2 regions of the Polaromonas sp. P2_G11 genome follow, and region 2 is predicted to be linked to the other one. Evidence: predicted binding sites of a transcription regulator. Region 2 holds the regulator's gene; the other holds the start of a gene.
The links. Region 2 encodes NrdR, which represses ribonucleotide reductase genes. Its sites were predicted from a motif close to CACNANATNTNGTG; they were not measured.
Positions count from the first base shown of each region.

Region 1: a site for NrdR is predicted at 5,114-5,127, ahead of AC1DWQ_RS03440 (ribonucleoside-diphosphate reductase subunit alpha). Genes of this name have one in related genera too.

Region 1 covers NZ_JBFUFE010000001.1:682,539-697,615, reverse strand. Annotated here, with positions in the region: gene AC1DWQ_RS03450 (histone H1-like DNA-binding protein) at 5-478, opposite strand; gene AC1DWQ_RS03445 (ribonucleotide-diphosphate reductase subunit beta) at 678-1,901, opposite strand; gene AC1DWQ_RS03440 (ribonucleoside-diphosphate reductase subunit alpha) at 2,033-4,942, opposite strand; gene ampD (1,6-anhydro-N-acetylmuramyl-L-alanine amidase AmpD) at 5,385-6,002, opposite strand; gene AC1DWQ_RS03430 (sigma-54-dependent transcriptional regulator) at 5,971-7,419, opposite strand; gene AC1DWQ_RS03425 (two-component system sensor histidine kinase NtrB) at 7,425-9,140, opposite strand; gene AC1DWQ_RS03420 (PP0621 family protein) at 9,406-9,648, opposite strand; gene AC1DWQ_RS03415 (cytochrome C assembly family protein) at 9,645-10,445, opposite strand; gene ffh (signal recognition particle protein) at 10,548-11,906, shown strand; gene mdoH (glucans biosynthesis glucosyltransferase MdoH) at 12,049-14,049, opposite strand; gene AC1DWQ_RS03400 (glucan biosynthesis protein G) at 14,025-15,077, opposite strand, start outside.
Region 2 covers NZ_JBFUFE010000002.1:33,086-48,162, reverse strand. Annotated here, with positions in the region: gene AC1DWQ_RS06870 (ankyrin repeat domain-containing protein) at 1-350, shown strand, start outside; gene trhA (PAQR family membrane homeostasis protein TrhA) at 459-1,229, opposite strand; gene AC1DWQ_RS06860 (DUF349 domain-containing protein) at 1,226-3,997, opposite strand; gene AC1DWQ_RS06855 (DUF748 domain-containing protein) at 4,183-8,373, opposite strand; gene AC1DWQ_RS06850 (lytic transglycosylase domain-containing protein) at 9,162-10,046, shown strand; ZMP/ZTP riboswitch at 10,185-10,314, shown strand; gene glyA (serine hydroxymethyltransferase) at 10,351-11,595, shown strand; gene nrdR (transcriptional regulator NrdR) at 11,696-12,145, shown strand; gene AC1DWQ_RS06835 (GspH/FimT family pseudopilin) at 12,066-12,878, shown strand; gene pilV (type IV pilus modification protein PilV) at 12,869-13,474, shown strand; gene AC1DWQ_RS06825 (PilW family protein) at 13,471-14,469, shown strand; gene AC1DWQ_RS06820 (pilus assembly PilX family protein) at 14,469-15,077, shown strand, end outside.

The DNA.
Region 1 (15,077 bases), on a different contig from region 2:
CTGCTTACGGCTTGCTGGCTGTCGGAAACGGCCAGGCAGCTTGCGGGTTCAGAGTAGTCTGAGCCGCAGGGGCAGCCGCTGCAGCGGGTGCTTTCGCAGCTTTGGCAGCAGGTTTTTTCGCGGCTTTCTTCGCAGCGGGCTTTTTCGCTGCTTTCTTGGCGGCAGGCTTTTTCGCAGCGGCTTTCTTCGCCGCTGGTTTCTTCGCTACCTTTTTCGCGGCCTTCTTGGCTGCTGGCTTTTTCGCTGCAGCTTTCTTGGCTGCTGGCTTCTTGGCCGCTACCTTCTTGGCTGCTGGCTTTTTCGCTGGCGATTTTTTCGCAGCTGGCTTTTTGGCCGCTACTTTTTTCGCTGGAGCTTTTTTAGCCGGAGCTTTTTTCGCTGCTGCTTTTTTCGCAGGAGCCTTCTTAGCCGCTACTTTTTTCGCAGGGGCTTTCTTTGGAGCAGCTTTTTTAGCCGCAGTTTTTTTCGCAGTTGCCATAGTTTTCTCCTTGATCACGTTGCAAAGAGCACTTCACGGTTGGAGTACGTAAAGCGATTCACGGCGTTGGGCCCCGGATAAACCGGTCCCAGCGCCGCGAACACAGGAGCAAAGCCCAACGCGCACTCTTCGGTGCTGTCACTGGTCATTGCAATTCTTGAAATCATTGTTCGCTTGTCTCGCGTATTTTTCTGGTCAATCAATCCCAGGAAAGGGCACCACCGGACTGGTACTCGATCACACGGGTTTCAAAGAAGTTACGCTCTTTTTTCAGGTCGATCATTTCGCTCATCCATGGGAACGGATTCTCCTCGTTGGGGAAGAGAGTTTCAAGTCCGATCTGCGTGGCACGGCGATTGGCAATGTAGCGGAGGTAGCCTTTGAACATGGACGCATTGAGGCCGAGCACGCCGCGCGGCATGGTGTCTTCGGCGTAGCGGTACTCCAGTTCGACGGCTTTCATGAACAATGCCTTGATCTCGGCCTTGAACTCTGCGGTCCAGAGATGGGGGTTTTCCAGCTTGAGCTGGTTGATCAGGTCGATGCCGAAGTTGCAGTGCATGGACTCGTCGCGCAGGATGTACTGGTACTGCTCGGCGGCGCCGGTCATCTTGTTCTGGCGACCCAGGGCAAGAATCTGCGTGAAGCCCACGTAGAAGAACAGGCCTTCCATCAGGCAGGCAAACACGATCAGCGACTTGAGCAGGGTCTGGTCAGCTTCGGTAGTGCCGGTCTTGAAGTGAGGGTCGGAAATCACTTCAATGAAAGGAATCAGGAACTGGTCCTTGTCCTTGATCGATTGCACTTCGTTATAGGCGTTGAAGATTTCGGCTTCGTCCAGGCCCAGCGATTCAGTGATGTACTGGTAGGCATGGGTGTGGATGGCCTCTTCAAAAGCCTGGCGCAGCAGGAACTGGCGGCATTCGGGTGCCGTGATATGGCGGTAAGTGCCCAGCACGATGTTGTTGGCAGCCAGCGAGTCGGCGGTCACGAAGAAACCCAGGTTGCGCTTGACCAGACGGCGTTCGTCTTCGGTCAGGCCGTTCGGGTCTTTCCAGAGCGCGATGTCGCGCGTCATATTTACTTCCTGCGGCATCCAGTGGTTGGCGCAGGTGGCGAGATATTTTTCCCAGGCCCACTTGTATTTGAACGGCACCAGCTGGTTGACGTCGGTCTGGCCATTGATGATGCGTTTGTCGGAGGCCTTGACGCGTTGTGCCTTGGCGGGTGCGGCGGCAGACGTAGAAGGTGCTGCAGCTTGCACAGGTGCGAACGCGCCGTCGTTGAGCATGCGCACTTGCGCCTGGGGCTGCTCGGCAGTGTTCAAAGAAAGAGGCGGAAGTTCCATCGAGCGGCCTTCAGGCAAGCCGCTGTTGTGAGATGTTTGCAAAGATGGTTTGACTTCTTCGTCCCAGGTCAACATAGAGGTTTCCAATACTTTGGGATTATGAAAGCAGCGATACAAAATGAAAAGTGTTCATTCACATCGCTACAAAATTGTGTTGCTCAATTACATCGAATCGTGCGATGAAGCTCAGCGCACGATTCGGTTTTTTATTGGCAGGCCTCGCAACCTGGGTCATCGATTGCACAGAATTTGATGTCGGTCGCGGGCGATGCACTCATCTGCGCCTGCGCTGCGGCGGCTGCCGCTTCGAGCGCGCTCATGCCGCCGCCTGCCGTCGCGGTACCCGATGACACCGAGTTCATCTTGCCTGCGGTCACGGTCGACTTCTCGGCGTGCGTCGCGCTTTGCGTGCGCAGGTAGTAAGTCGTCTTGAGGCCGCGCAGCCAGGCCAGCTTGTAGGTGTCGTCGAGTTTTTTGCCCGAGGCGCCTGCCATGTAGATATTGAGCGACTGCGCCTGGTCAATCCATTTCTGGCGGCGCGCTGCGGCTTCCACAATCCAGGAGGTCTCGATCTCAAACGCCGTGGCGTAGAGGGCTTTGACGTCTTGCGGGACGCGGTCGATGGGGCGCAGGGAGCCGTCGAAGTGCTTCAGATCCACCACCATCACGTCATCCCACAGGCCCAAGCGCTTCAGGTCTCGGACCAGGTAATGGTTGATGACGGTGAATTCACCCGACAGGTTGGACTTGACCGACAGGTTGCCAAAGCAGGGTTCGATACAAGCATCCACCCCAATGATGTTGGAGATGGTGGCTGTGGGCGCAATGGCCACGCAGTTGGAATTGCGCATGCCGTCTTTGGCAATCTTCTTGCGCAAAGCGTCCCAGTCAAGGCTGGCGGAGCGGTCGACTTCCACATAGCCGCCGCGCTGCTCGGCCAGCATGTCCAGCGTATCCAGCGGCAGGATGCCCTTGTCCCATAGCGAGCCTTTGTACGTGGCATATTTACCGCGCTCTTTGGCCAGTTCGGTCGATGCCCAGTAAGCGTGGTAGCAGACAGCCTCCATGGATTTGTCGGCGAACTCGACAGCTTCCTGGGAAGCGTAAGGCACGCGCAGCTCGTACAGGCAGTCCTGGAAACCCATGATGCCCAGGCCCACAGGGCGGTGGCGCATATTGGAATCGCGGGCCTTCTTGACGGCGTAATAGTTGATGTCGATCACGTTGTCCAGCATGCGCATGGCCGTGGTGATGGTCTTTTTAAGCTTCTCGTGGTCGACTGCGCCGTCCTTCAGATGCTGGACGAGGTTGACCGAGCCGAGGTTGCAGACAGCGGTTTCGGTGTCGCTGGTGTTGAGTGTAATTTCGGTGCACAGGTTGGACGAGTGAACGACGCCGGTGTGTTGCTGCGGCGAGCGCACATTGCAGGCATCCTTGAACGTGATCCAGGGGTGGCCGGTTTCAAACAGCATCGACAGCATCTTGCGCCACATGTCAGTGGCCTGCAGCTTGCGGGATGGCTTGATTTCGCCGCGCTCGGCCTTGGCTTCGTAGGCGGTGTAGATTTTCTCGAAGTCCTTGCCGAACTTGTCGTGCAGGTCGGGTGTGTCCGACGGTGAGAACAGCGTCCAGGTGCCTTTTTCCATCACGCGGCGCATGAAGAGGTCGGGAATCCAGTTGGCGGTGTTCATGTCGTGCGTACGGCGGCGATCGTCACCGGTGTTCTTGCGCAGTTCCAGGAACTCTTCAATATCCAGGTGCCAGGTTTCCAGGTAGGCGCAGACGGCGCCTTTGCGCTTGCCGCCCTGGTTGACCGCCACGGCGGTGTCGTTGACGACTTTGAGGAAAGGCACGACGCCTTGCGATTCGCCGTTGGTGCCCTTGATATGGGCGCCCAGGGCGCGCACAGGCGTCCAGTCATTGCCCAAGCCGCCGGCAAATTTGGACAGCAGCGCGTTTTCCTTGATGGCGTCGTAGATGCCTCCCAAGTCGTCGGCGACGGTCGTCAGATAGCACGACGACAGCTGCGAGCGCAGCGTGCCGGCATTGAACAGGGTGGGCGTGCTCGACATGAAGTCGAAGGACGACAGGATTTCGTAGAACTCGATCGCGCGTTCTTCGCGGTTGATCTCGTTGAGCGACAGGCCCATGGCCACGCGCATGAAGAAAGCCTGTGGTAGCTCGATGCGCTGTTTGCGCACGTGCAGGAAGTAGCGGTCAAACAGGGTTTGCAGGCCGAGGTAGTCAAATTTCAGGTCGCGTTCGGGCTTGAGCGCGGCGCCCAGGCGGGCCAGGTCGAACTGCTGGAGCTTTTCGTCGAGCAGCTCGTTTTGTACGCCCTTGGCGATGAACTGCGGGAAATACTCGGCGTAGCGAATCGCCATGTCTTCCTGACTGACTTCTTCACCCAGCACCTCGCGGCGGATGGTGTGCATCAGCAGGCGTGCGGTGGCGTAGGTGTAGTCAGGGTCTTTCTCGATCAGGGTGCGCGCTGCCAGGATGGACGCCTTGTAGACTTCATCAATGGGCACACCGTCATAGAGGTTGCGCATGGTCTCGGCAACGATGGGGTCGGGCTTGATATCTGCGCCCAGGTTGGCGCAAGACGCTTCAATCAGAGCCTGCAGGTTGCGGATGTCCAGCGCGACGCGGTTGCCGCGGTCGGTCACATGGATCAGGGGCGCCGCAGGTGCCTGGGTTTGCGGCTGGCGTGCACGCTCTTGCGTGCGCTTCTCGCGGTACAGCACGTAAGCGCGGGCGATTTCATGGTGGCCGCCGCGCATCAGGCCCAGCTCGACCTGATCCTGAACGTCTTCTATATGAAAGGTTCCGCCGCCTGGGCGCGAACGCATCAGGGCGCGGATGACCGCCTGGGTCAGGCCGTCAACGGTTTCGCGGACGCTGGCCGAAGCCGCACCCTGCGTGCCATGCACGGCCAGGAAAGCCTTCATCATGGCCACGGCGATCTTGTTGGGTTCGAACGGCACCACGCCGCCATTGCGGCGGATGATCTGGTAATGGGCGAGCGGGTTGCTTTGCGCGTTGGTATCGCCGGTTGCTGGGTTGCTTGCCAGAACGCTCGACGTGACGGGCACCGCGTGTTGTGCAGTTTGCATGACTTCCTCTTTGCTTTGTTTTATGGGTGGTTTGATGTGCTGTTCGGGGTCTCTGGATATATTGAGGTATTGCACAGGCCTATCAACCTGCTCCTTCATTTCCTGACCCGAATTACATCAAACTGAATTAGGGCTTAGACACTATACCTAGGGTATGGAGGGAATACAAGCCACTACAGGTAGTGTATCGCTGACTAAATGCACCGTTACGTTTTGTGGCTTTTTAGGCCCCATTCCAGACGCCTCGATCAGGGCTTGATGGTGGCTCGTTCAACTTCGCTGAAAGCCTGATGCCATCAGGCTTGCGAAGCTGATGCAGCGTTGTGGCGCGGCTTTTCGCGGGCTTGGATTGAGAGCGCCGGTCACTGCTGGCGCGGTAAAAATAACCGGAAATTTCCACAGCAAGACGCACCGCAATGGTGAGTGCGTGCAGGTGCACCAGTCACATGATTTCGGGAAAACACCTAGCCGGTGACGACAGCGAGTTTTGCAGCAGAGGCCAGTTGAAGCCAAGGCCCGGGTCCTGCTTGCGGCCGGGTGCAATGTGCTCGTGCCCGGCGATGTGCTCAATGGGATAGCGCTGCAGAAGCGAGGCGCACAGCCCGGTCAGGGTTTCATACTGGGATGCTTCAAAGGTATCTCCCTCAAGGCCTTCCAGTTCGATGCCGATGGAATCGTCGTTGCAGTTGGTGCGTCCGCGGTAGCTGGATTCCCCGGCATGCCAGGCGCGGTCGTCACAGCTCACAAACTGCCACAGAGCGCCGGTTCGGGCGATGAAAAAGTGCGATGAAACCTGCAGGCCGCGAATGCCCTGAAAGTAAGCGTGTGCCTCCCAGTCGAGCTGGTTGGTGAAAAGGCGCTGGACGTTGTCATTGCCGAACTCACCTGGCGGCAGGCTGATGGAGTGGATGACGATCAGGTCGATTTGCGCGCCGGGAGGGCGTGGACCAAAGTTGGGCGAAGCCAGTGCGCGTGCGTAGCGGTACCAGCCGTTTTGCCACAAAGGCCGGGGAAGGGCATTGGGGCTTTCAGGCGGGGTCATCAGCAGGGTCAAGTCCATCGGCCAGGTCGTCATTGCCCGGCGTGGCGATATTCAGGCGTGCAATGCGGTAGCGGATCTGCCGCAGGCTCAAACCCAGCCTCGCGGCGGCGGCGGTACGATTGAAGCCGGTCTCCAGCAAAACCTTGGTCAGGATGTTTCGCTCCTGCCCGTCCAGATAATCCTGCAGGTTTTCCGGGACGGCGACGTGCTCTTCGACCGGCGCATCAAAATGCAGCATACTTCCTTCGCCGAGCGCCACGGCCCGGTGCAGGATGTTTTCCAGCTCCCTGACATTGCCGTTAAAGGGCCTGGACTGCAGCTGCTCCATCACGGCATCTGTCAACTCGGGCATCTTGAAGCCGGACTCCTGGCAGATTCTTGACAGCAGGGCAGTGCAGAGTGCCGGCAAATCCTCCCTGCGTTCGCGCAAGGCCGGCACGGCAATTTCAATCACATTGAGCCGGTAATAAAGATCCTGGCGGAATGTCCCTTCCTGGGCTTCCGCCGCCAGGTTTTTGTGCGTTGCGCTGACGATGCGCACGTCAACGGTGTCCTCCTGCGGCGAACCCAGCGGCCTGACGGTGCGCTCCTGGATGGCGCGCAGAAGTTTGGATTGCATGGCCAGCGGCAGGTCGCCAATTTCATCGAGAAACAAGGTGCCGCCCTTGGCTGCCTGGAAGTAGCCTTGCCGGTCCTGCGCTGATCCGGTGTAAGCGCCCTTTCGTGCACCGAAGAACTCCGCTTCGAGGAGGTTTTCGGGTATGGCGCTGCAATTGACGGCTACAAAAGGCCCTGTCGCGCGGTGGCTGCAGCCGTGTACGGCGCGTGCAACCAGTTCCTTGCCGGTGCCCGATTCCCCCTGAATGAGGACCGGCGCCATGCTTCCCGCCACTTTGACGATGCGCGACTTGACGGCGCGCATGACGGCAGACTCACCCACCAGTTTTTGCAGAATCTGGGTGCCGTCCCCGCTTTTTTTCTGGGCGGAGGGGGCGGGGCCGTGTTCCGGTGCGCTTCGATCGCTTTTGGCCTGTAGTGCAGGATGCTTGGCACCCTGCACGGCGGATGCCACGACACTGCGGAATTGTTTGAGGTCGACCGGTTTCGTGAGGTAGTCAAACGCGCCGGCCTTGAGTGCTTCCACCGCATTTTCGGCCGAGCCGTGGGCTGTAATCACCACGCATCGTTCGGGCCTTTGCTGGTCTATCATGTCTCGCAGTAATTCGAGGCCAAGGCCATCTGGCAGGCGCATATCGGTGATCACAGCATCGAAGTGATGCGCCTTGAGCTGCTCCCGGGCCTGCAGCAGGTCACCGGCTGCCTCCACCCGATACCCTTCCCTGAGCAGCGTCAGTTCATACAGGGTGCGCAAATCCGGTTCATCGTCAATGACGAGGATACGTGCCTGCTGGGGAACGGGAATGGGGGTGCTCATGGTTTTCAGGTTGGCATTGTGGCAAAAGAAGCCGCGGGCAAGGTCATAGACGGACTGGAGGGTGCGAATATGACAAAAAATTCGTTTCCTTCAATGCCGCTGCGCTGCACGCGCTGGTAGCCGATCAGGGCACCATAGCGTTCGCATAATTCACGGCAAATGTACAGGCCCAGCCCGCTGGAGCGGCTTTCAGAGGAGAAAAATGGTTCGAACAGGTGTGTCTGCACGGTTTGCTCCATGGGTTGGCCATCGCTCCATACGGACAGACGGGCCTGCCCGGGCGTAACGAGCTGGGTGGAGACTTCAATGGCCTGAGAAGATGTGCTGGCATAGCGCAGGGCGTTGTCCAGCAGATTGACCATGAGGCGGCGCAAATGCTCGGGCTCAAAGCACACAACGGCATTACCCGAATCTGCCGTGATCTTCATGCGTCGGGACGCTTCAGTCTGCCCCGCCCAGTCCGCGGTAATCTTGTGAGCGGTTTCGTCCAGCGCCAGGGTGGTGGTTTGTGGCGAGGGCAGGTGCGCCTGGGCACGTGAAATGTTCAATACCTCATCGACGATTCTGGCGAGACGTTGCGCATTTTGCCGGATCATGCCTGTGAGCTGGCGGTGCGGCTCGTCTTGCAGGTCTTCTTCCAGCAAGGCATTGGCTTGAGAGATCGCCGCCAGCGGATTCCTGATTTCGTGTGCCACTGCGGCCGACATGCGTCCCATGGCTGCCATCTTCTCGGTCCTCACGCGGGCTTCCATTTCACGCAGGTCTTCCAGGAACATTACACAAAGGCTTTCGTGGGTGCCATTTTTCGAGGCGGCAAGACGAGTGCGTACATGAAGCCGCCGGGTATTGCTGCCCGGGTATTCAAGGCTGATGTCCGCTTCCTGGGGGGTCTGCGTGCTGAACGTGCTGTGCATCAGTTCCGCCAGGGGCAACCAGGCCGCCTCCATGACGAGGATGAAAGGCGCGCTGCGAACTGAATCCCGGGCTCCCAGCAGGCGCCTGGATGCCGGATTGGCCGACCGGACGATGCCGTTGATGTCGACCACCAGCACGCCGTCGGCCAAGGTTTCAATGACCAGTTCGTTCACCTGCGTCTGCATGCGCGCGGCGGACTGGCTGCGTTTTGCCAGCTGTTCTTCACGGGCCAGCCGCAAGGCGAGGTGGTTCGCAAGCAGTGCGACCAGGAAAAAACCGGAACCACTCAAGCCCGACTGGAGGAATCGGGCATTGAAGTCGCCCAATACCTGAAGTGAGCTCCACCAGGCGTCGGCCAGAAGCAGCAAGGTCACGCTGGCTGCGGTTCCGAAGGCCAGCAAAATCGGTCCAAGGATGGAGGCAAGGAGCACCGGCAGGGCAAACAGCGGCGTGTAGTTGATGCCGCTCGATTGCAGGAAATTGAGTGTGGAGAACGTGATGACGTCCACGCCGATGGTCAGTAACCACTGTGCGTCAAAGGTGCTTCGTGGTGGCCGCGGTTTGGCCCACAGGCGCACGGCCAGTGTGGCGCACAGATAGGCGATGCATACCGCAATCGACCAGCGGTTGGTGATGTTGCCCAGCGCGTAGATAACCGCCTGAAGGATGACGAGCACCGTGGCGATGGCAACGCGTGCCGTCATGAAGACACGCCACAAACGGCCGAAGGAGCCCAGTTCGGGCACGGTCTCCCACGCGCCTGATGCCTTGCCTCCCGTTTCAAACCAGTGGGATGGCGTGCTCATAGGGGCCTGCTAACACTATGTTTGCAAGATGCGTTGCGCTCAAAAAGGCCTTGAGCAAGGCGCAAAACGCAGGCGGGGTAGACCCCGTCAAGGCTTTGCAACGCCGCGCAAGGCCTTTTTGAGCGCAACCCGGAGGGAATGGGGCGAAAACGGCGCCACTCGGCGTTGCGCTCCTCACCCAGACTCCCGGTCTGGGATTCGTCGCGCGCCTTGATTGGCACCGTTTTCACCCCATTCGCATTTGTAAACATAGTGTTAGCAGGCCCTAGTCTCCTGCCTGGCGGCGATGCGCGTCACTGCAATAAATCCCCTTGCCGCCTGTCAGGGCGTCGGACTTCGGCAAATGCACGTGGCAGACATCGCATGCGATCATCTCCGCAACGGCCGTTTCGCGGCCCGGTGCCTGGCGGGGGCGGGCAGCCGCCGCATCGTTTCTTTCCGCATCGCGGTTGTGGCGCCAGAGCCAGAAAACCACCAGCACGAATCCCATGACCAGAAGGTATTTCATGCCCGCCTCAGAATGACTTCAAGTACAAAGCGCGAACCGGCGTAGCCCAGCAGCAGCAGGCCGGAGCCCAGGTACAGCACACGGACGGCCTTGCGGCCACGCCATCCGAGGCGCGCCCGGCCGATCAGCAGGCCGGCAAACGTCAGCCAGGCCAGGACCGAAAACACGGTTTTATGGTTCCATTTCCAGGCCAGGCCGGGCCCGTAGAGTGTTTCGGCGAACAGCCAGCCTACAAATAGCGTGGCCGACAGCAATACAAAGCCGGCCTCCACGAAGCGGAAGGTGAGCCGCTCCAGCGTCAACAGCGGCACGCCCGCATCGGTTTGTGCGGCCAGCCGGATGGAGCGCTCGGAGCGCGTCATCAGCCAGCCGTGCACCACTGCGGCGGCAAACAGCCCATAAGACGCGATGCCCAGGGCCCAGTGCAACGGCAGCCAGGGGGACGCGATGGCGTGATAGGTGGTACCGGGGAAAATGACCGTCAGGATGACAGCTGCGCTGCCCAGCCCTGCCAACGCCCAGTGGGCCTGGAGTTGTGGAAACAGGCGGCTTTCGATGGCGTAAACGGTCAGCACCAGCCAGACCGTCATGGACAGCGCCGGTGCAAAGCCGAAACGCGGGGGCTCGCCCAGCAGGCCATCGGCCAGCGCCAGCGCGTGCAGCAGCCAGGCCGCCAGCAGCAGGCCGCGGATGGCGGCGGGGCCGAGGCGCGGGGAGGCTAGAGCCAATGCAGCGTAGGCGACGGCAGCACCGGCTGCCGCTGCAAGACCCCACCAGTCGCTCAAAGCTAAAATCATGGCTAGAGTTTAGCCTTTACTGCCTCTTTTCCCCCTTTCTGGCAGCCTTCCGCTGCAGCCTTTCTTTTCCACCTAACTGCGCCGCGTTCGTGGCGCCTTCCCATGGCCTCAGCTCTTACCGACAAGTTATCCCGTCTCGTCAAGGAAATGCGAGGCCAGGCCCGCATCACCGAATCCAACGTGCAGGACATGTTGCGCGAGGTACGCATGGCCTTGCTCGAGGCCGACGTTGCGCTGCCGGTGGTGCGCGACTTCATTGCCCGGGTCAAGGAAAAAGCGCTGGGCCAGGAAGTGATGGGTTCTCTCTCGCCGGGCCAGGCGCTGGTGGGTATTGTCAACAAGGAACTCGCCGCTACCATGGGCGAGGGGGTGAGCGATATCAACCTGGCAGCCCAGCCGCCGGCGGTCATCCTGATGGCCGGCCTGCAGGGCGCGGGTAAAACCACCACTACCGCCAAGCTGGCCAAGCACCTGATCGAAAAGCGCAAGAAAAAGGTGCTGACCGTTTCAGGCGACGTCTATCGCCCTGCCGCCATTGAACAGCTCAAGACGGTCACCAAACAGGCCGGCGCCGAATGGTTTCCCAGCACGCCTGACCAGAAGCCGGCCGACATCGCGCGAGCCGCCATTGACTACGCCCGCAAGCATTTCTTTGACGTGTTGCTGGTCGACACGGCTGGCCGCCTGGCCATCGATGAGGCCCTGATGGCCGAAATCAAGGAGTTGCATGCGATCCTGAACCCGGTTGAAACGCTTTTCGTGGTCGATGCGATGCAGGGCCAGGATGCGGTCAACACTGCCAAGGCCTTCAAGGAAGCCTTGCCGCTCACCGGCATCATCCTGACCAAGACCGACGGCGATTCACGCGGCGGTGCGGCGCTCAGCGTGCGCCAGATCACCGGCGCCCCCATCAAATTCTCCGGTACCAGCGAGAAAATCGACGGCCTGGAGGTGTTCGACGCCGAGCGACACGCCGGCCGCATCCTTGGCATGGGTGACATTCTTGCGCTGGTCGAGCAGGTGGCCGCCGGGGTGGACATGGCCTCTGCCCAGAAGCTCGCCGCCAAGATCAAGTCCGGCGACGGCTTTGACCTCAACGACTTCCTCAGCCAGTTGCAGCAAATGAAGAACATGGGCGGGCTCTCAAGCCTTCTGGAAAAGCTGCCCGCGCAAATGGCGGCCAAGGCCGGCCAGGTCGATATGGACAAAGCCGAGAAAGACATCAAGCGCAAGGAAGGCATCATCCAGAGCATGACGCCGCTGGAGCGCCGCAAGCCCGAACTCATCAAGGCCACCCGCAAGCGCCGCATTGCTGCCGGTTCCGGCGTGCATGTTCAGGAAGTCAACCGCCTGCTCAATGAGTTCGAGCAGATGCAGGGCATGATGAGAAAGATGAAGGGCAGCGGGATGATGAAAATGATGAAACGCATGGGCGGCATGAAAGGCATGCCCAAGTTTTGATCAATTCGCTGTTTAAGGGAAAAATGGCTGCAGCCCAATAAAGACGGGCGCAACCAGCTCCTGAATTAATAGCGTTTACCTGTCATGAAAAAAGCCGCTTCAAGCGGCTTTTTTCATGGGTTGCCCTGAAGTCAGGCTATTTTCAGGCCGCCTTCAGCCGTGGCTTGGCCAGCCGGCTTGCATGCAGCCAGGCGCGTCGCAGTACCGCCGGCGAACGGGTTTCTTCCGGGATCAGCAGGTAGTTCTGCGCACGCAGGGCCGTGCCCACGCCGACCTTGCTGGTGAGCACCGTCATCGGGATCGCCAGCAGCAGCGGCAGGCCGACCGGGATCAGCCAGATCAAAGCCCGTGCATCGATCACTGCAATGCCGACAGCCAGCAGCGCAATCACGCCGGACATAGGCGCCAGCTGCGCCAGCGCATGGCGCCAGGGCACAGCGGCCGCTTCGCGCGGGGGCGATTTCCATTCAAGCTTCAGGCCGGTGAGGGCCACCACCACAAACAGCGAATGCGCGAGCATGCGGATGGGGGCCTGCAACAGCGCGATCAGGGTTTCAAGCAAAGCGCTGCGCAGCAGGGCGACGGTGCCGCCATAGGATTGCTGCTGGCGGTTGACCAGCACGGCCACGATGCCCAGGATGCGCGGCAAAAACAGCATGCACAGCGTCCAGGCCCAAAGCGACATCAGCTCGCCGGGAAGCAGCGTCCAGTCGGCAATCATGGGCGAGCCGGACAGCCACAGCGCTGTACCCAGCGTGAGAAAGCACAGCCATAGCGGCGCCGACAGATACGCCATCGCGCCCGTGCCGAACATGGAGCGGTGTACCGGGTGAATGCCCGGCTCGGCGATCAGGCGCGAGTTTTGCAGGTTGCCCTGGCACCAGCGGCGATCGCGCTGCAGCTCGGCCAGCAAATCCGGCGGCTGCTGCTCGTAGCTGCCCACCAGGTCACCCACCAGCCAGACGTGGTAGCCGGCGCGGCGCATTAGCGCGGCCTCGACAAAATCGTGCGACATGATGCTGCCGGCCATGCCGCCCGTGCCCTTGATGTGCGCCAGCGCGCAATGCTTCATGAAGGGCTTAATACGGATGATGGCGTTGTGGCCCCAGTAGTGGGACTCGCCCATCTGCCAGAACTGCATCCCCAGCGTGAACAGACGCCCGGTCACGCGTGAGGCGAACTGCTGCGCCCGTGCGTGCAGCGTGACGTGGCCGATGGCCTGGGTTGCGGTCTGGATGATGCCGGCCCTGGGATTGGCTTCCATCAGCTTGACCATGGAAACCAGGCAGTCGCCGCTCATCACACTGTCGGCGTCCAGCACCACCATGTAGCGGTAATCCTTGCCCCAGCGGCGGCAGAAGTCGGCCACATTGCCGGCCTTGCGGTCGGTGCGGCGTTTGCGCAGGCGGTAATAGACCTCGATTTGCGGCTGGTCGGGGTGTCCGGCCAGCTGGGTGCGCAGGTCTTCCCAGGCGGCGCGCTCGGCCTGGATGATGGCCGGGTTGCTGCTGTCCGACAGTACGAAGACATCAAAGCTCTGTACATGGCCGGTCATCGCGACCGACTCGCAGGTGGCGCGCAGGCCGGCGAACACGGTGCGTACGTCTTCATTGCAGATCGGCATGATGATCGCGGTGCGTGTGGACGCATCCAGCGGGTAGTGCTGAACCTTTTTCGCGGACAGCGCGTGTTTGTCACCAAAGATCGTGACGTAAAAGCCCATCATCGCCGTCATGAAGCCGGTCACTACCCAGGCTGACAGAAGGGCAAACAGGCTGATCTGGCCGTACTGCAGCCAGGCATTGTCATAGTCGGGCTGCATGTCCGCAAAGATGCTGGTTGCCAGCACGGTGCTGATGACAGTCAGCAGCAGGAATACCGTGCGCCGGCGCCGGGCAGCCTGCTGCCAGCGCTCAAGCCGGGGGGCAGGCAGGCGATGGGATGGTGCCGGTGCGGCAGCCCGGAATATCGACAGCATGGGCAGCAGCAGCGCGGTGGCCATGCTGTTCCAGAAGCCACGCCAGGGCCGGGGCACCATGGAGCCGCGGTTCAGCGGTGGCGCCGTCACCGAATTGGGGTGGCGTTCCTCGCGCAGGGCGCTGCGTGCAGCGGATGGAATCAGAGTGTGATCAGGTTGGTCCATGTTTCGCTCACAGTGTGGTTGTCATGTTTGAGGAAGGCGCGCAGCTCAACAGGCTGGGCCGGGTTCAGCCGCAGCACGCGCAGCGTCATGCGCCATGCGCCGGTGGCGGGATTCTTGTAGGCCATGCTTTCGAGCACACGGCCATTGGCGTTGGCGCTGGAGATGGCTTCGACCCTGGCGTCCTCGGGCAGCGCGTCCAGCGCCGGGCCGGCAAAGTCGATGACGTACTGGACCTGGCCCGTGAGATCGGTTCCGGCCTTCGAGTACCCGGTGCCGCGGCGTGATTGCGTGACCCAGCTGTTGGGCGGTAGTTGCTGGTTCTTGCCCTGCCAGCTGATTTGCCAGGCGATGTCCAGCGACTGGCCAGGTGCTGGCATTTTTTCGGGTACCCAATAGGCCACCACGTTGTCATGGGTCTCGTCCGGCGTGGCAAATTGAAACAGCTCGACCCGGCCGGCGCCCCAGTCGCCCACGGGCGTGACCCAGGCGCTGGGCCGCGTCTCATAGCGGGCTTCGGTGTCTTCGTAGTTGGCAAAGGCGCGGTCGCGTTGCATCAGGCCAAAGCCCTTGAGCGACTTCATGGCGAAAGACGTCACCAGCGGGGAGGACGGATTTTGCAGGGGCCGCCAGAGCCATTCACCGGCACCCGTAGCCATCATCAGGCCATCGGAGTCGTGCACTTCGGGCCGGAAATCGCCGGGGCGGGGCTGGTTTTCGCCAAAGAAAAACATGCTGGTCAGGGGCGCGATGCCCAGCGAGGTCACGGGCGCGCTGTTGCCGGAGGTTGTGGCCGGGCGCATGAAGATGCGCGCCTGTACATTCGTGGTGGTTTGCTCGCCGGCCTGGATGTCGAACCGGTAGGCGCCTGTCATGCGCTCCGAATCCATCACAGCGAAGACGGTCAGCTGCTTGCTGTCGACTGCAGGTTTTTGAAGCCAGAAATCCGTGAAACGGGGAAACTCTTCCTTGGCTCCGCCCGCACCGCCTGCGGTGTCCACCGCCAGGCCGCGTGCCGAAAGGCCATAACG
Region 2 (15,077 bases):
TAGCGCCCCTACAAAAGCAGGAAGGCGCCCTGCAATACCGCGCACCGCGTGCGGAAGCGGGTGCCGGGCCCAACCGCCTGGCCGGGGCTCTGCAGGACGCTGCCCGTGCAGGACGCCTGGAGCTACTGGAGCGCCTGCTCCAGCAAGGCGCACCCGTCAACGCAGCCGATACGGCAGGCCGCACGCCGCTCATCCTGGCCGTCATGCAAGGCCACACCGCCGTAGTTCAGCGCCTGCTGGCAGCCGGGGCCAACCCGGCGCTGGTGGATCAGGAAGGACTCAACGCCCTGCAGCATGCGCGGCGGCTGGGCTTTGACGGGATCGCCCACCTGATTGAAGCAGCCTCCTGAGCGCCGGAACGGCATTGCGCCGCGGACTTACAAAGACAATTGGCTTGCAGCCCAATACTGGCGGGCGCAAGCAGCTATGTATTCAATAGCAGTTGCAGACCGGAAGTTTCAGCCGGCGTAATACAGCACCGCCACAACATGGCAGGCGGTACCGGCCGCGACAAACAGGTGCCACACGAAGTGGCCGTAGCGCAACCGTGAATCGGTGGCGAAGAAACCGACGCCAAGCGTGTAAAAAAGCCCACCGGCCACCAGCCAGAAAAGCCCCCAGCCCGGAATGAGCTGCAGCATCGGCTTGATGGCGATCACGGCGATCCATCCCATGGCGAGATAGAGGATGGTGGACAGCCGTGGCCAGCGCACGCCCGCAAAGGCTTTGACGGCCACACCGGCCAGCGCCATGGCCCACACCAGCCCGAACAGCGTCCAGCCCCAGGGCCCGCGCAACACGCCCAGCGTGAACGGCGTGTAGGTGCCGGCAATCAGCAGGTAGATGGCGCCGTGGTCCAGGACCTGGAACACCCGCTTGGCACGCATCGCCCGGATGGCAGGCAAGGCGTGGTACAGCATCGAGGTGAAATACAGCACCACCATGGTGGCGGCAAAAACGCAGACCGCCGCCACATCGAGCGCATCGCCGTCGCGCGCACTGGCGATGACCAGGAAAGGCGCCGACACCAGCGCAGCCAGCAGCGCGACACCGTGGCTCACACTGTTGGCGATTTCCTCGCCCAGCGTCTGTTGCCGGTCTTCCTGGCCCCCACGCTTTTCACTTCGTGTAATGCGCTGCCCCCTGAGGGGGCTGGACTTGCTTGGGGCGGCCCTGCGCTGCGTCCGCAATACTGCGTCAGCTACGTCAGGGCCTGCCGAATCGGTCATCGCTTGAGCAATGCCTTCAGCACGTTCTGCACACGCCTGGCGTTGCCGGCGTCAAAGTCGGCGGCCAGCACCTGGGCGGTGTCTTCACCCCAGGTCTCGGCCGGTGCGGGGGCATTGCGCTTGGTCAGCAACTGCAGCTGCAGCATACGGCGCGCGCTGATGTGCTCGGCGGGCGTGGGCAGCTCGGCGGCAATCTCCAGTCGCAGCAGCGCTTCGGAAGCGTCCTTGCCCGAGGGCGTGCTGACGGCCTGCACCCAGCGGTTGCGCACGGCCGGCGCCACGGCTTTGCCGAGGTCCTGCGCGCTTGGCAGTTGCGCCGGGTCGCGCTTTTCCCAGGCTGTCAGCAGGTGCGTCAGCACTTCACCGTGCGCCTGCATCGCGAGTTTTTTGAGCGCCTGGTTGGCGGCGTCAAAGGCTTCGCGCTGGGCACGGAAGGCGGCATCGCCCAGGCGTGGGCCACGCTCTTCAAACGCGGGGCGTGCGTTGCGGTCTCCCCGATCATGACTGCGCGGGCCGCGGTCGTCACGGCCTTCCCGGTAAGGCTCAAACTTGTTGTCGGTGCTCTGGCGCGGGCCGCCGGGCTTGCTGCCGGGGCGCGAGTCTTTGCGGTCGCCAAACTTTCCGCCGCGTCCGGCCGCTACGGGCTCGGGTTTCTTCATGCCCGGTCGGTCGTCGCCGCGCCGTGCGATCACCGGCTTGGGCGCGGGTTTTGGTGCGGGCGCAGGCTCAGCGGGCGCATCTGCTACGTTTTCTGTAGCTGCTTGCGCAGGTTCTGCCTGGGCTGCAGCCTCATTGCCCTTTGCAACGGGGGCGGCATTGATGTCGGCCAGTGCAGCCTCAACCGATGGCGCTGCCGGGGCGGCAACAGGTGCTGACGCCGGTGCGGGCACTTGCCCGCGCACGATGGCTTCCAGCGCCTTGGCAGCCGCGTGGATTTTCTGCACATCGCCGCTGGCGGTGGCGGCTTCCACAGCCTTGGAGGCGTCCAGCACCATGCGGTCGTATTCGCCCAGCGCCGCGGCGGCTTTTTCGCGTTCGGCGGTCTTGCGCTGGAAAGCGTCGTCGATGGGTTTGCGGAAAGCGTCCCACATCTTCTGCTCTTGCTTGCGCTCGATCGGCACGGCCTGCGCTTCATGCTGCCAGCGCTGTTGCAGCGACTTGACAGCGTCGATGCGCAACATCGGCTCGGCGCCCAGCACATTGGCTTCTTCAATCATGGCCTTGCGGCGTGCAATGCTGTCATGGCGCGCAGCGGTCAGCGGAGCATCTGCGGCATCCATCGCAGCTTTCCATTGCGGCTGAATTTCGGCAAACGCCTTTTCACCCAGATGGCCGGCTTCACGCCATTTTTCGACAAAGCCATTGAGGCTGCGGATGTGGTGCTTCCAGTCGGTATTGCCTTTGTTGGCTTCGGCCCACGCCTGCACTTCATCAATCAGCAGCTTGCGTTCAGCCTTGACGGTTTCGCTTTGTTCTTTGACCTTCTCCAGCCAGGCTTCAACAACCTTGTGTGCTTCGTTGCAGGCGTCGTCAAAACGCTTCCACAGCGCGTGGTTGGGCGTGCCGCCCTGGTCACTGGTCTTCCACTGTTCGCGCATGGCGCGCAGGGCTTCCTGTTGCTTGCGCCCGCCCAGCGGCTTGGCCACCAGGGCCTCGGCTTTCACGACGAGTTCTTCGCGGATCTGGTCGGCGCGCCAGCGCTGCCAGCCTTCGAGTTCACCTGCCGCAGTGAGTGCGGCGTGCGCAGCGGCTTCGAGCTTGCTGTCGATGTTGCGAATATGTTCCTTGAGCGCATGACGCAGGTCGGCCGCCACCTTGGGGGTGGACTTGCCATGGCCTTCGGTGACTTCGTGCTCAAGCCGTGCCAGCGCTTCCTGGACGATGGCGGAAGATTTTTCGCGCATGTCTTTGAGCACGGCCGGGTCGATCTTGGCCTTGGGCGCACGTGCGGGCTGCTCACCCGCTGCAGGCGGCAGGCCGCGTGCGGCGCGCAGTTCGTCGGCCCACACCGGCACAGCCGGCAGCGGTGCGGCAGTGTCTTCAGCAGCCTTCTGGGCCTGCGCAAGGGCGCCCTGGAAGGCTTCCCACACGGCCAGCAACTGCGCGCGCGATGCGTCGAGCAGCGGAGGGAATTTGGTGTCCACACTGGCCCAGTTGGCGTCGTGTGTGATGTCATCGGCTTGCGACTGCCAATGCGTGACGTCGCCGCGCAAGGACTCCAGCGCCGCTTCAGCGTCGCGCCAGGGCTTGAGCGACAGCACTTCGGTACGCTGGGCCAGCAGCACGGCGGCTTCGCGCTGCACCTGGGTGCGGTGCTGCAGGTCTTCAATCGTCTTGACGCGGTCGGCCAGCTGGACCTTCAGGCCGGCCAGCGGCTCTTTGGACAGCGGCGCGCCGGCCTTGGCAGCATCGCGCTGCCAGGCCAGGGCGTCGGCCAGGTTGAGCTTGGGCACAGCCAGCAGCGCCTGGGCTTTTTCGGCCCACTCGGCGGCCACGGCTTCCTGGCCTTTGCTGCGCTTGAGTTCGTCGAGCTTTTCTTTCAGCGGCTTGGCGGCGCCCTTGTCGCGGTTGGCCAGGTCTTTGTAGACCTCGGCCATCTGCTCGGCGGTGGGCTCGGTGGCCAGCCAGGTGCGGATGCGCGCCGTGCGTTCACCGGATGTGGGCGCAGAGAAAGCGCCGCCGGTCAGGCCGTCCAGCGGATGGGCTTCAGCCTGCTTGGTGGTAGGCGTTTTCACGGCGGGGGTTTCAGGTTTGGAAGATTTAAACATGGGAGCGCAAGGTCAAAAAATAAGTGCCACCAGCCGCAAGGCTCCCCGGGGAATGGAGGACTTTGCGGGCGGCAGCGGGTGTTGGATTGGATGGGGGGCCGGCGCCGCAACCCGTGTTGCGCGCCCAGGCCCAAAGGCCCCATAAAAGCTTTATCAATAAAGCACTGACGCTATTTTCGCTGTTTTTACGGCATCGCCAAATTCAGCTCCGCGCGGGGTGTCCATTTGGCCTCCGGCGGCACGGATTTGGCGGCCCCCAGAAAGAGCCTTTCAGGCGGTAAATCGCGCGAAGCCAGGTAGTCTTTCACCGCCACGCCGCGCTGCACGGCGAGCTCGCGCATGGCGTCGTCATTCACCTTGATGTCGGCCAGCAGCAGCTTTTCCATCTCGGGCACGGGCAGGTCTTTGGCCAGGCCGACCAGGTTGCGGGGCTTGGGCATGTCGGCGCGTTTGTAGACTTCCTTGAGCAAGGCCGGGTATTCAGCCGGGCTGATGCTGACCGCCGCCGTCGCGGTGCCGCCCTCTTTGGCCGTGGCGCGGCGCTTTTCAGCGCGCACCAGGGCGTCGAGCCGCTCGCGTTTAAAACCGTCGCGTTCGGCATCGACGCTGCTGGTGCCCACCACGGTGAGCCGCAGCGATGGCCGGTCGGCCAGTGCCTTGGCCACTTTGTCGAGGCCGGCTTTGGCCTCCGGGCCCAGCTCGGCGCTGCCGGCGGCAAACCCCACGGTGCTGAGCTCTTCCCCGCCGCCGCCCAGCGCATTGGCCAGCAAGCTGAAGGGTGCGGTGATGGCTTTCACAATCACGTTGAGGATGACCTTGACGATGATGGGCCCGAGGCTGAACTGCGGGTCATTGAGCGAACCACTGATGGGCAGGTCGATGTCGATCACGCCGTTGCGGTCGGCCAGCAGCGCCACCGCCAGCTTGACCGGCAGGCTGGCGGTTGAGCCTTCCACCTTGTCGCCAAAGCTGAGCTGGTTCAGGATGACCTTGTTGGTGGCGGTAAGCCGCCCGTCGGGTTGCACCACATAACCCACGTCCACACTGAGCTTGCCGCGGTTGATGCCGTAACCCGAGTACTTGACCGAGTACGGCGACAGCGGCGGCAGCTCAAGGTCGCGCACCTTGCCCTTGATATCGAGCGCCAGCGGCTTGGCCAGCGGGTTGAGTTTGCCCAGGATTTCCAGCGAAGCCGTGCCTTCGGCGCGCCCGCGCAGCTCGAGGTCGGCCATGTTGGGCACGGTGGCCGTGGTACCCGGCACCGTGGGCGCCACCGATGAAAAGGCGCTGAGCTTGCCGGTCAGGTCGCTGAGGTCGGCCGAATAATTGGGCTTGACGAAGCGGTCTGAGAACAGCACCTTGCCGTTGATCAGGCTAATCGGGCCGAAGTTGACGATGGGCGGCGGGGAGCCGCCAGCCGCCGCGGCGGAGGCCGTCGGGCTGACCGGTGCTGTCGACACGAACTTTGAACCTTTTGAGCTGCTGGACCGCAATGGCTGTGCGCCACCAGCTATTATTTCAGTAGCAGATGAAGCTTGCGGTGAAGATGACGCCGATGATGGCGAAAGGGCCAGGGTGGCCGTTCCGCCTGCTGCACTGGCAGCCACCGCGTCCTTCCCCGGCTTCACCAGGTTCTGCAAATTGATGCGGCCATCGGGCAGGATGATCACGCGCGCAAAGAAGTCGGTGAGCACGGTTTCCCGCACATCCACCCGGGTCGCCTTGGCCGGGTCCAGCGCCACATTCAGGCCGCGCAGGTTCAGGGCCTTCCAGGCCAGCAGGTCTTCGCTGGGCGCCAGCGTGTTGGCGCGGAACTCTTCCAGCGACACATCACCCGCCACCTGTGCCTGCGGGCCAGCCGGTGTCTGCCGGTAAGACACACGCCCCTTGAAGCTGGCGTCCGCGCGCAGCAGTTCGATGTTGAGCACATCGGCAAGGTAGGGCTCGAAGGCCTGCACCGGCAGCCTGTCGACCACCAGCCGGCCCTGCGCCTGAACCGGACTCAGGCCGAGATTGCCGTTGAAATCGACCTTGCCGGGTTCAAACCGGCCGGTGGCCAGGCGCAGTGAGGCGGTCAGCGGCATGGGTTTGGCAGCTTGCGCCTTGGCGTCCGGCCTGTCGTCCAGCATCAGCCCGCCCAGCTGGGCTTTGGCGGCTGTCACTTCAAACACCACCGGCTTGCTGCCCGATTGGTCGGAAAACGACATGGCGCCGCCGTCCAGCTGCACATCGGCAATGGCGACGGCCCATGAAGGCGCCGCCGCGCGTGTTGCCGCGTCGGTAGGGGGCGGCGCCGGCGTTGCGGTGCCCGGGCTCGCCATCCAGCGCTGGTACATCCAGCGCTTGTCGGTGTCGCGGTCGACCTTGGCCTTGGGCTGGTCCAGCTGCATTTTGGCGGCCTTGAAGGACTGGCCCGTCACGTCGATGTCGACCTGCGCAAGCTCAACACGCTTGACGGAAACCAGCGACACCTTGCCCTGCGCCAGCAGGATGTCACTGAGCGCCAGTTGCGGGGCGGTGACCTGCAGTTGCTGCGGCTTGTCACCGCTGGGCGCCTGCCAGTTCACGCCGAGCTGGGCGTCGAGCTGCCCGTTTAATGCTGGCAGCAGGAACTGGCCGACGTATTTGGCGGCCATGCCCAGCGGCCAGGCCGCCACGGTAGCCGTGGCCTGGGCGGTCTGGTCGGTGGCTGTGCCGCTGAAAGTCAATAACGCCGGCGTTGCCAGTGCTTGGGCCACGGGCTGGGCCGGTGCTTTGGCGGACGGCTTCGCACCGGGTCTGGCCGGTACAGGCACTGAAGCTGCGGGCGGCGGCTCCAGCCCCAGCGAACCATTGAACCGCAGGGGCGCGTTAGCCGCAAAAGGCATGGCGATGCCGGAGGCATCGAGCGTCAGTCCGGCGAGGTGAATGTCGGCGGGTGAAGCCAGCGTTTCGTCCAGCCAGTTCACACGCCCGGCACGCACCGCCACGCGGGCGATCTGCACTTTCCAGGGTGCGGATGAAGGCGTGGTTTTAGTTGAAGGTGCAGACGCCGGGGCACCAGCCGAAGCCGCACCAGCAGGTGCCTGGGCTTGAATATCGGAAGAGTTTTGGCCTGCAGCCCTTTCTGGCTGTGCGCCACCAGCTCCTTTTTTAATAGCATCCGGCGTCCCGGGCGGCAGCAGATTCAGCCGCCCTGCCCGGTCCCGGGCGAGGGACAACGTAGGGGCCGTGAGCTCTACCGCAGACAGTTTGACGAACTGCTCCAGCGGGCGCACGTCGTCCATCGTGATCTGCAGGCGCTCAAACGCGAGCAAATCCGCGCGGGCCGGCGGCAGGGCTTCGCTGTCGGCAGCGCGCTTGCCGGATGCACCGGGTTTTGCAGCCCGCGCCGCCGCCACAGCCGGCGACTGCCCGACCGTTTGCGCGGCCAGCACACGAACCTTTTCCGCCGTCACGGTTCCGGAAATCCGCACCACCGTGGCGGGTGTCTGCTCAAACGCGACTTTGGCGTCGGCATGCAGCACCGCGCTTTGCAGCCTGACGGGCAGGCTCGCCGGCCAGTACGCCAGGTAAGGGTTCAGGTCAAAACCGCGCAGCGTGAAGGTGGCGTCGGTTTTGTGGGTCTGGGCAAAGGGCGTGCCTTCGGCAGCGGTGTCAAAGCTGCTGCCGTTGAGCTTGAAAGCCAGGTGCGGCGAGGTTTTGACCTCTCGCTGCGATTTGAGGTTGCTCAGGAAAGGCACCGACAGGCCCAGATCCCGCAGTTCATGGGTCTTGCCGACCGACTGGTCGGTGAAGTCCATGCGCCCGCCGCTGACGACGATGTTGTAGACCGCGAACTTCGGCGGATCGCCGGGCGGCGCGTCTGCGGGTGTTTTGAAGCGCTCCAGGATATCGTCGATGTCGTAACGGCCGTCACCTTGATGGGTAAGAAACGCGACGGGTTCGTCCACCTGAACAGCGTCGGCCACTGGGGCGAGGCGAAGCAGGGACTCCAGCTCTGCATCTATATATAGGCGCTTGACGGAAAACTGGGGTGTTGCCTGGGGAGAAGCTGCCGAAACGCCACCCACAGGGCCGGCACGGGCAATGGCCAGGTCGCGAAGAGTCAGTTCGAGCGACCAGGGCTTGAAGTCGACCTCGCCCACGGTGACCTGGCGGCCCAGCTTTTCAGAAGCGATCTTCTCCAGTTGGGATTTGAGGATGGGCGGCACGGCCGCATAAGCCAGCGCCCACAACACCAGCAAACTGCCCACTGCCCAAGCCGCGCGCCGCTGCCAGAGCGGCGACCGGCCCACGGCGGCAGCCCTGGCCGGCAGTGTTTTTCCGATTTCCCGCCAATTGGTCTCGCGCCAGTTGAATTCCTGCCATTTGTTCTTCAAATCTTTGATTGCCATAGGCGTCGAGTTTTTAGCGCCGGGGCCGCCAGGTCAATGATTTATTTGAAAAAGACGGTCAACCGAAGGGCATTGAGGCCTGTGAAAAGCGCGCCCCCAAAAGAAAAAACCCCGGGCAGTCAGACCGACCGGGGTTGACGGCGGGCGTTTATGCTCATGCCGTCGGGGTTCCGCAAAGAAGAGAGTTATCGTCTCCAGTGCGATGAAAGCAAGTGATTGCTTCCAGATTTTCCGGGGTTGGTTACCCGGTTGGATGCGTGAGTGAACACGCAATTGCAGGTTAAACCCCTGCCGTCCCGCAAGCAAGACCATCTTTTCAATCACAGCGCAGGATGTGATTGCCGCTGCCTTTTTGTGTGCTCCGGGGCCACCCGCGCCGGCCTCAGGTGCCGATCCGGCGACTACATGCAACATGGAAAACGGCCTACAACCGCAGCCGCGAAAGGCTGATCGCGCTTTTTAGAGGCAAAACTTAACTTAGAGCTCCATCTCAAATAAAGCCCGTAAACACCTTGATTCAGGCCGGTTTTGCCGGAAATCAAGGTTTTTATTTGACTTTTTAATATAAAGAATCAATTTGTTATTATTGACAGGTTATTAACCAACCCCATAGAATCCCGCCAGTCCCACGAATCCTAGGGACAACCCGAACCCGCTGCCCTATTCCTCAAAGAAGCCGGCAACGTCAAACAAGGGTCAACACCCACAAGGCTTGCCTTGGTTTGATGGCGACCCAATCAAAGCCTGCCTGGCCCCCCAAAGGGCCTGCAAGCGTAGAAAGGAGTGCTATGACAGCGCTAGGACAATTCGGCCTTAACCTGAATGTCAACGCACACATCAAGAATGTGCGAAGCAGTGTTTCAAACATTGTTGACGACATCTCCCAAGGCTTTTTCGAGATTACCCACAACAGCTTCGCCCTTCTGGGCCTGGCAGTCGTGTTTGCGGTGATCACCCTGACTGCCCGGCCCGACTTGCGTCAGGCCGGTGAATTCAAGCTCATGACCTGGCTGCAGCAGCGCCAGGAAGCCGCCATCGGTTTTACCGAGCCGGCCGCCATTGAGCGCGCCACGGCGTCCAACCCGAAAGACCTGCCCGCCCAACAGGCGGCGGTGGCTTACTGGCTGAGCAAGAAGTACGGCGTCGCGCCCGAGCCGCTGAGCGTGCTGGTGGCCGAGGCCTTCGAGATCGGCCAGAAAGCCAAGCTCGACCCCACCCTGATCCTGGCCATCATGGCGATCGAGTCCGGCTTCAACCCGTTCGCGCAAAGCCCGGTCGGCGCCCAGGGCCTGATGCAAGTCATGACCAAGGTGCACCACGACAAGTACGACAACTTCGGCGGCAAGCTGGCGGCGTTTGACCCGGTGACCAACCTGCGCGTCGGCGTCAAGGTGCTGCAGGAATGCATCGCCCGCGCCGGCTCTGTCGAGGGCGGCCTCAAATACTATGTAGGCGCAGCCAACATGGACGACGACGGCGGTTACGCCGGCAAGGTGATGGGCGAACATGCCCGCCTGCTGGCCGTGGTGGCGTCTGCCTCCAAGCGCGGTGCGCCCTCGCCTTTCTTCACCACACCCGGTGGCTCGTCGCGCCCGGTGCCGGCCTCCCTGCCGGCCACGCCCGAAGCTGAAGGCAAGACGCCTGACAAGGTGGCGTTGCTGAACCAGTCCTGATTCGGGCGACTTGGGGGTCTTTTCACCCCATGCACTGCAAAAAAAGCCGGGCCGCCTACAGCGCTCCGGCTTTTTGCTTTTCGGGGTGCAGGTGAAGAAGCCCGGAAGCGGCAGGTTTTGGGCGCGCTCAGTTACACTAGCGAGGTGCGCGACTGGCGATAGGCTCAAGGTTTTCGCAACCATTGGAGCTGACGTGGGACACCACTGGGAAGCGCACCGCTGAAAGCCGTTGGGCCGAAGCGTTTAGCCGTTCGCCTGGGCAGCCCTTGTTTCAATAGCAGGGACCACGTCTTTAAGGACTGCCATGTACCACCGCAACATCCTGGTTGAACAAACCGACCCTGAAATCTTCGCCGCCATCCAGGCTGAAAATGCCCGGCAAGAACACCACATCGAGCTGATTGCCAGCGAAAACTACGCCTCGCCCGCCGTCATGGCCGCGCAGGGCTCGCAGCTCACCAACAAATACGCTGAAGGCTACCCCGGCCGCCGCTACTACGGCGGCTGCGAACACGTCGACGTGGCCGAGCAGCTCGCCATCGACCGCATCAAAACCATCTTCGGTGCCGAGGCCGCCAACGTGCAGCCGCATTGCGGCGCATCGGCCAACGAGGCCGTGTTCCTGGCTTTCCTCAAGCCCGGCGACACCATCATGGGCATGAGCCTGGCCGAAGGCGGCCACCTGACGCACGGCATGGCCCTGAATATGAGCGGCAAGTGGTTCAACGTCGTCTCCTACGGCCTCAATGACAAGGAAGAGATCGACTACGACGCGATGGAGCGCAAGGCCCACGAGGCCAAACCCAAGCTGATCATCGCCGGCGCCTCGGCCTACAGCCTGCGCATCGATTTCGAGCGTTTCGCCAAGGTGGCCAAGGCCGTTGGCGCGATCTTCATGGTCGACATCGCCCACTACGCCGGCCTGGTGGCTGCGGGCGTGTACCCCAACCCGGTGCCGCACGCCGACATCGTCACGTCGACCACACACAAGAGCCTGCGCGGCCCGCGTGGCGGCATCATCCTGATGAAGGCCGAACACGAAAAAGCCATCAACAGCGCCATCTTCCCCGGCCTGCAGGGCGGCCCGCTGATGCATGTGATTGCCGCCAAGGCCGTGGCCTTCAAGGAAGCCATGGCGCCCGAGTTCAAGGCTTACCAGCAGCAGGTCGTGAAGAACGCGCAGATCGTGGCCGACACCCTGACCCAGCGCGGCCTGCGCATCGTCAGCGGCCGCACCGAAAGCCACGTCATGCTGGTCGACCTGCGCGCCAAGGGCATCACCGGCAAGGAAGCCGAAGCCGTGCTGGGCAGCGCCCACATGACGATCAACAAGAACGCCATCCCGAACGACCCCGAAAAACCGATGGTCACCAGCGGCGTGCGCATCGGCACCCCGGCCATGACGACCCGCGGCTTCAAGGACGAAGAAGCGCGCATCACGGCCAACCTGATCGCCGACGTGCTGGATAACCCGCGCGACGCGGCCAACATCGAAGCGGTCCGTGCCAAGGTCCACGCCCTGACCAGCCGTTTCCCGGTCTACCGCTAACCATGACGGACAGCGCAGGCACTATGATTTTAATAGCTGCCTGCGCTCGTTCTGATTGGGCTGGAGGCCGATTTACGCCTTCAAATTCGAGCTGCCCATCATGAAATGCCCTTTTTGCGGCCACCTTGAAACCCAGGTCGTGGAGACGCGCGTGGGCGAAGATGCCGAATTCATACGCCGCCGCCGCCAGTGCGGCGCATGTGAAAAGCGCTTCACAACCTATGAGCGGCCCGATGTCACCTTCCCGTCCATCGTCAAGAAGGACGGCAGGCGCATCGAGTACAAGCGCAGCAAAGTCCTGGCGTCCCTGAACCTCGCGCTGCGCAAGCGGCCCGTCAGCACCGAGCAGGTCGACTCGGCGGTTGAACGCATCGAGGAAAAGCTCCTGAGCCTGGGGCTGCGGGAAGTGCCGTCCAACCGCATCGGCGAGCTCGTCATGCGTGAGCTCCGCAAGCTCGACAAGGTGGCCTATGTCCGCTTTGCGAGCGTTTACCGCAGCTTCGAGGATATTGACGAATTCAAGACCTTGGTGGACGAGGTCAGGCGGTAGAAATCGCTCCGGGTCCGGCAAAAACCCTACCCGCCACCAGATTAATGGTAGTCGGAGCCCGACAGCCGGAGCCTCGCCCGTCAACGGCGGTTCCTATACTCACGACATGCGAATGACCGTGTGCTCAACCTCCTTACGCCGCCCAGCCAAAGCGACCCCGCGCGCTTGCGACGCAGGCTTCACCATCATCGAAATCATGGTGACAGTTGCTGTTTTAGCCATGATTTTGGCCATAGGACTGCCTAATTTGAGGGAGTTCATGGTTCGAAACCAGGCAGGCGCCATTACGGCTGAATTTTCCAATGACGTCTCGCGTGCGAGGATTGAAGCGATCAGCAGAAACAATTGCGTCACCATCTGCATGTCGAGCAATACCTCCAATGCCCTTACCGGGGGCACCCCCACATGCGCAACGGCGGGGAGCAACTGGCAAGCCGGCTGGATAGTTTTTTCCAATCCCAGTTGCAGCGCCACACAAAACGACCCGACAACGGTCGGCTCGACACTGATTTCAGTGCGCCAGCCTGGCGTCGACAGCTTTGACCTGTCAGATAGTGCTTCTTTGAAGCGCCTAACGTTCGATTCTCGAGGGCTTGCATCCATTGCCCAGTCCAACTTCTCGCTTTCATACATCCTCGAAAGCAACACCAGTCCTCACTACCGCTCTATTTGCATCACTTCAGCAGGCCGGGTAAGTGTCAAAAAATACGGAGGAGTCAGCGCATGTCCATGAGTCGCCAGCGAGGTGCAGGCCTGATCGAGGCCTTGATCGCCATGCTTATTCTTTCCATCGGTGTGCTCGGCATGGTCGGCATGCAGACGGCTTCGCTCAAGTACGAGCAAACCGGATGGGTGCGATCGGCGCTGTCGTCCAGCATCAGCAGCTTTGCGGATCGCATCAGGGCAAATGCCAGTGCGGACGCAACCGCTTATAACTTCTCCCGCACCTACGCCGCTGAACGTACATCCATTGATGGAACCCCGACCTACCTGAACCCGGCCAAAGATTGCAACACTGCAACCTGTACCCCGACCGAGCTGGCGGCCTATGACATCACTATCTGGCGTCTTGACCTGAACAACCAGCTGCCGGGCGCGGTGGGCATCGTAACGCCCACCGGAACCAAAGGCGTGGACTTGCGCTTCCTGGTGACCGTTGCCTGGTATAGCAAAGACAACCTGGACGGTACAGGTACAACACTGCGTTCACCCGACATATGCACGGCGACCACCACAGGAATCGCCGCAAGAAACTGCTGCCCCACTGCACTGGGAACGGCTACCGCCCTGGCCGGCGTTCAATGCGCCAATCTTGAGATGATTCCATGAAGACACTTCACATCGGAATGGCGCAGCCGCGCTACCGCCAACGCGGTTTGACACTGATCGAGCTGCTGGTCAGTCTGGTCATCGGCCTGGTCCTCGCCCTCGCGGCAGCGGCGGCATATCTGGGCACCCGCTCGGCCGCTACAGCCTCAGCCAATATGGCGATGCTCAATGAGACCGGCAAGCTTGCACTGGACATGATTGGCCGCGACCTTCAGATGGCGGGTTTCTACCCCATGATCATGTCCACCACCTCCGCGGCCTCAGGTAATTTGGGGGGATTCACCAATACCAAATACTCAACCGCCGTGGCCTATAACCAGGGGCTGTTTGGGTGCGACGGCGCGGTGTTCAATCCCACAACCAGGGCTTGCGGCAGCACGGTAGCCACTGCGCCAGATTCGGTTGTGATCAACTATTTCACCATGCCAGAGCTGGATGCATCGACCTTTGGGAGTGGGTTCGACTGCCTGAGGCAATCTGTTGACCTTGATCCCAACAATGCGGCGCAGATTGCCGATGGACGGCCGCGCTACGTATCCAACCGTTTTGGCCTGGTCGCTACCAGCTATACGGCCCAGGGCGTCGGCGGTACCACCCGGACAGTGAATACCAAGAGCCTCGGATGCAACGGCAATGGAAAAAACCCGGAAGACACCATTTATCAACCGATTTTTGAAGGCATTGAAGACATGGTGATCCGATATGGGGTGGCCGGGACAGCTGGGACGTCTCCGGAGACCTACCATACCGCTGCCGAAGTGACTGCATTGCCCGATGTCGCGGGCTTCACATCATGGCAGCGCGTAACCGCCATCAGGGTGTGTTTGCTGACCCGTACGCCGGAAAACTCGCGCACCCAGGACAAGGCAGGCTCCTTGCGCAGCTATGCCAACTGCCGGGGCGCCAACATCACCTACGCGGCCACCGACCGGACTATTTACAAGAAATACGAGCGCGTATTTGCCATTCGAAATAACTTGACAGGTATTTACTGATGCGAGCCGGCATGCCAATCACTACAGCGCGCCTCGAAAGAGGAGTGTCCCTCCCTATAGTCTTGATGTTCCTGCTGGTCATCACGATTCTCGGGACCATCGGGATGCGACGCGCAACCACGGGTGAAACGCTCTCGAGAAACCAACTCGACTACGAAGTCGCCCGCCAGGCCACAGAAGCCGCACTACGCGACGCAGAGCGCGACTTGAAATTGGCAGGCCCTCTGCGTCCCAATGCCTTGTGTGCGCGCGACGACGACAGGCCCATAAAAGAAAAAACCATGGGGCCCTACTTCGACCCAAGCTGCCCCAGAGGGCAGTGCCGGAACCCACTGGACTATTACTACACGAGCAACTACACCACCGTCACCAACCCTGAACCCTGGTGGCCGACCATCAACGGGAAAAAAGGGCTGTGGGAAGGTCCGCCTGCCACGCCCAGCGCAAAACCAAGCGACGCGGCAGGTGCAGGCACCAATTGCACCTTCACCGGTGCGGTACCCCTGGGCACCTTTACCGGTGTTGCCAGATTTGCCGGTGTGGCAAGGCAGCCTGAATACCTGATGGAATATTTCAAAGGTTCTGCAGGCGATGACATCGTCATTCGC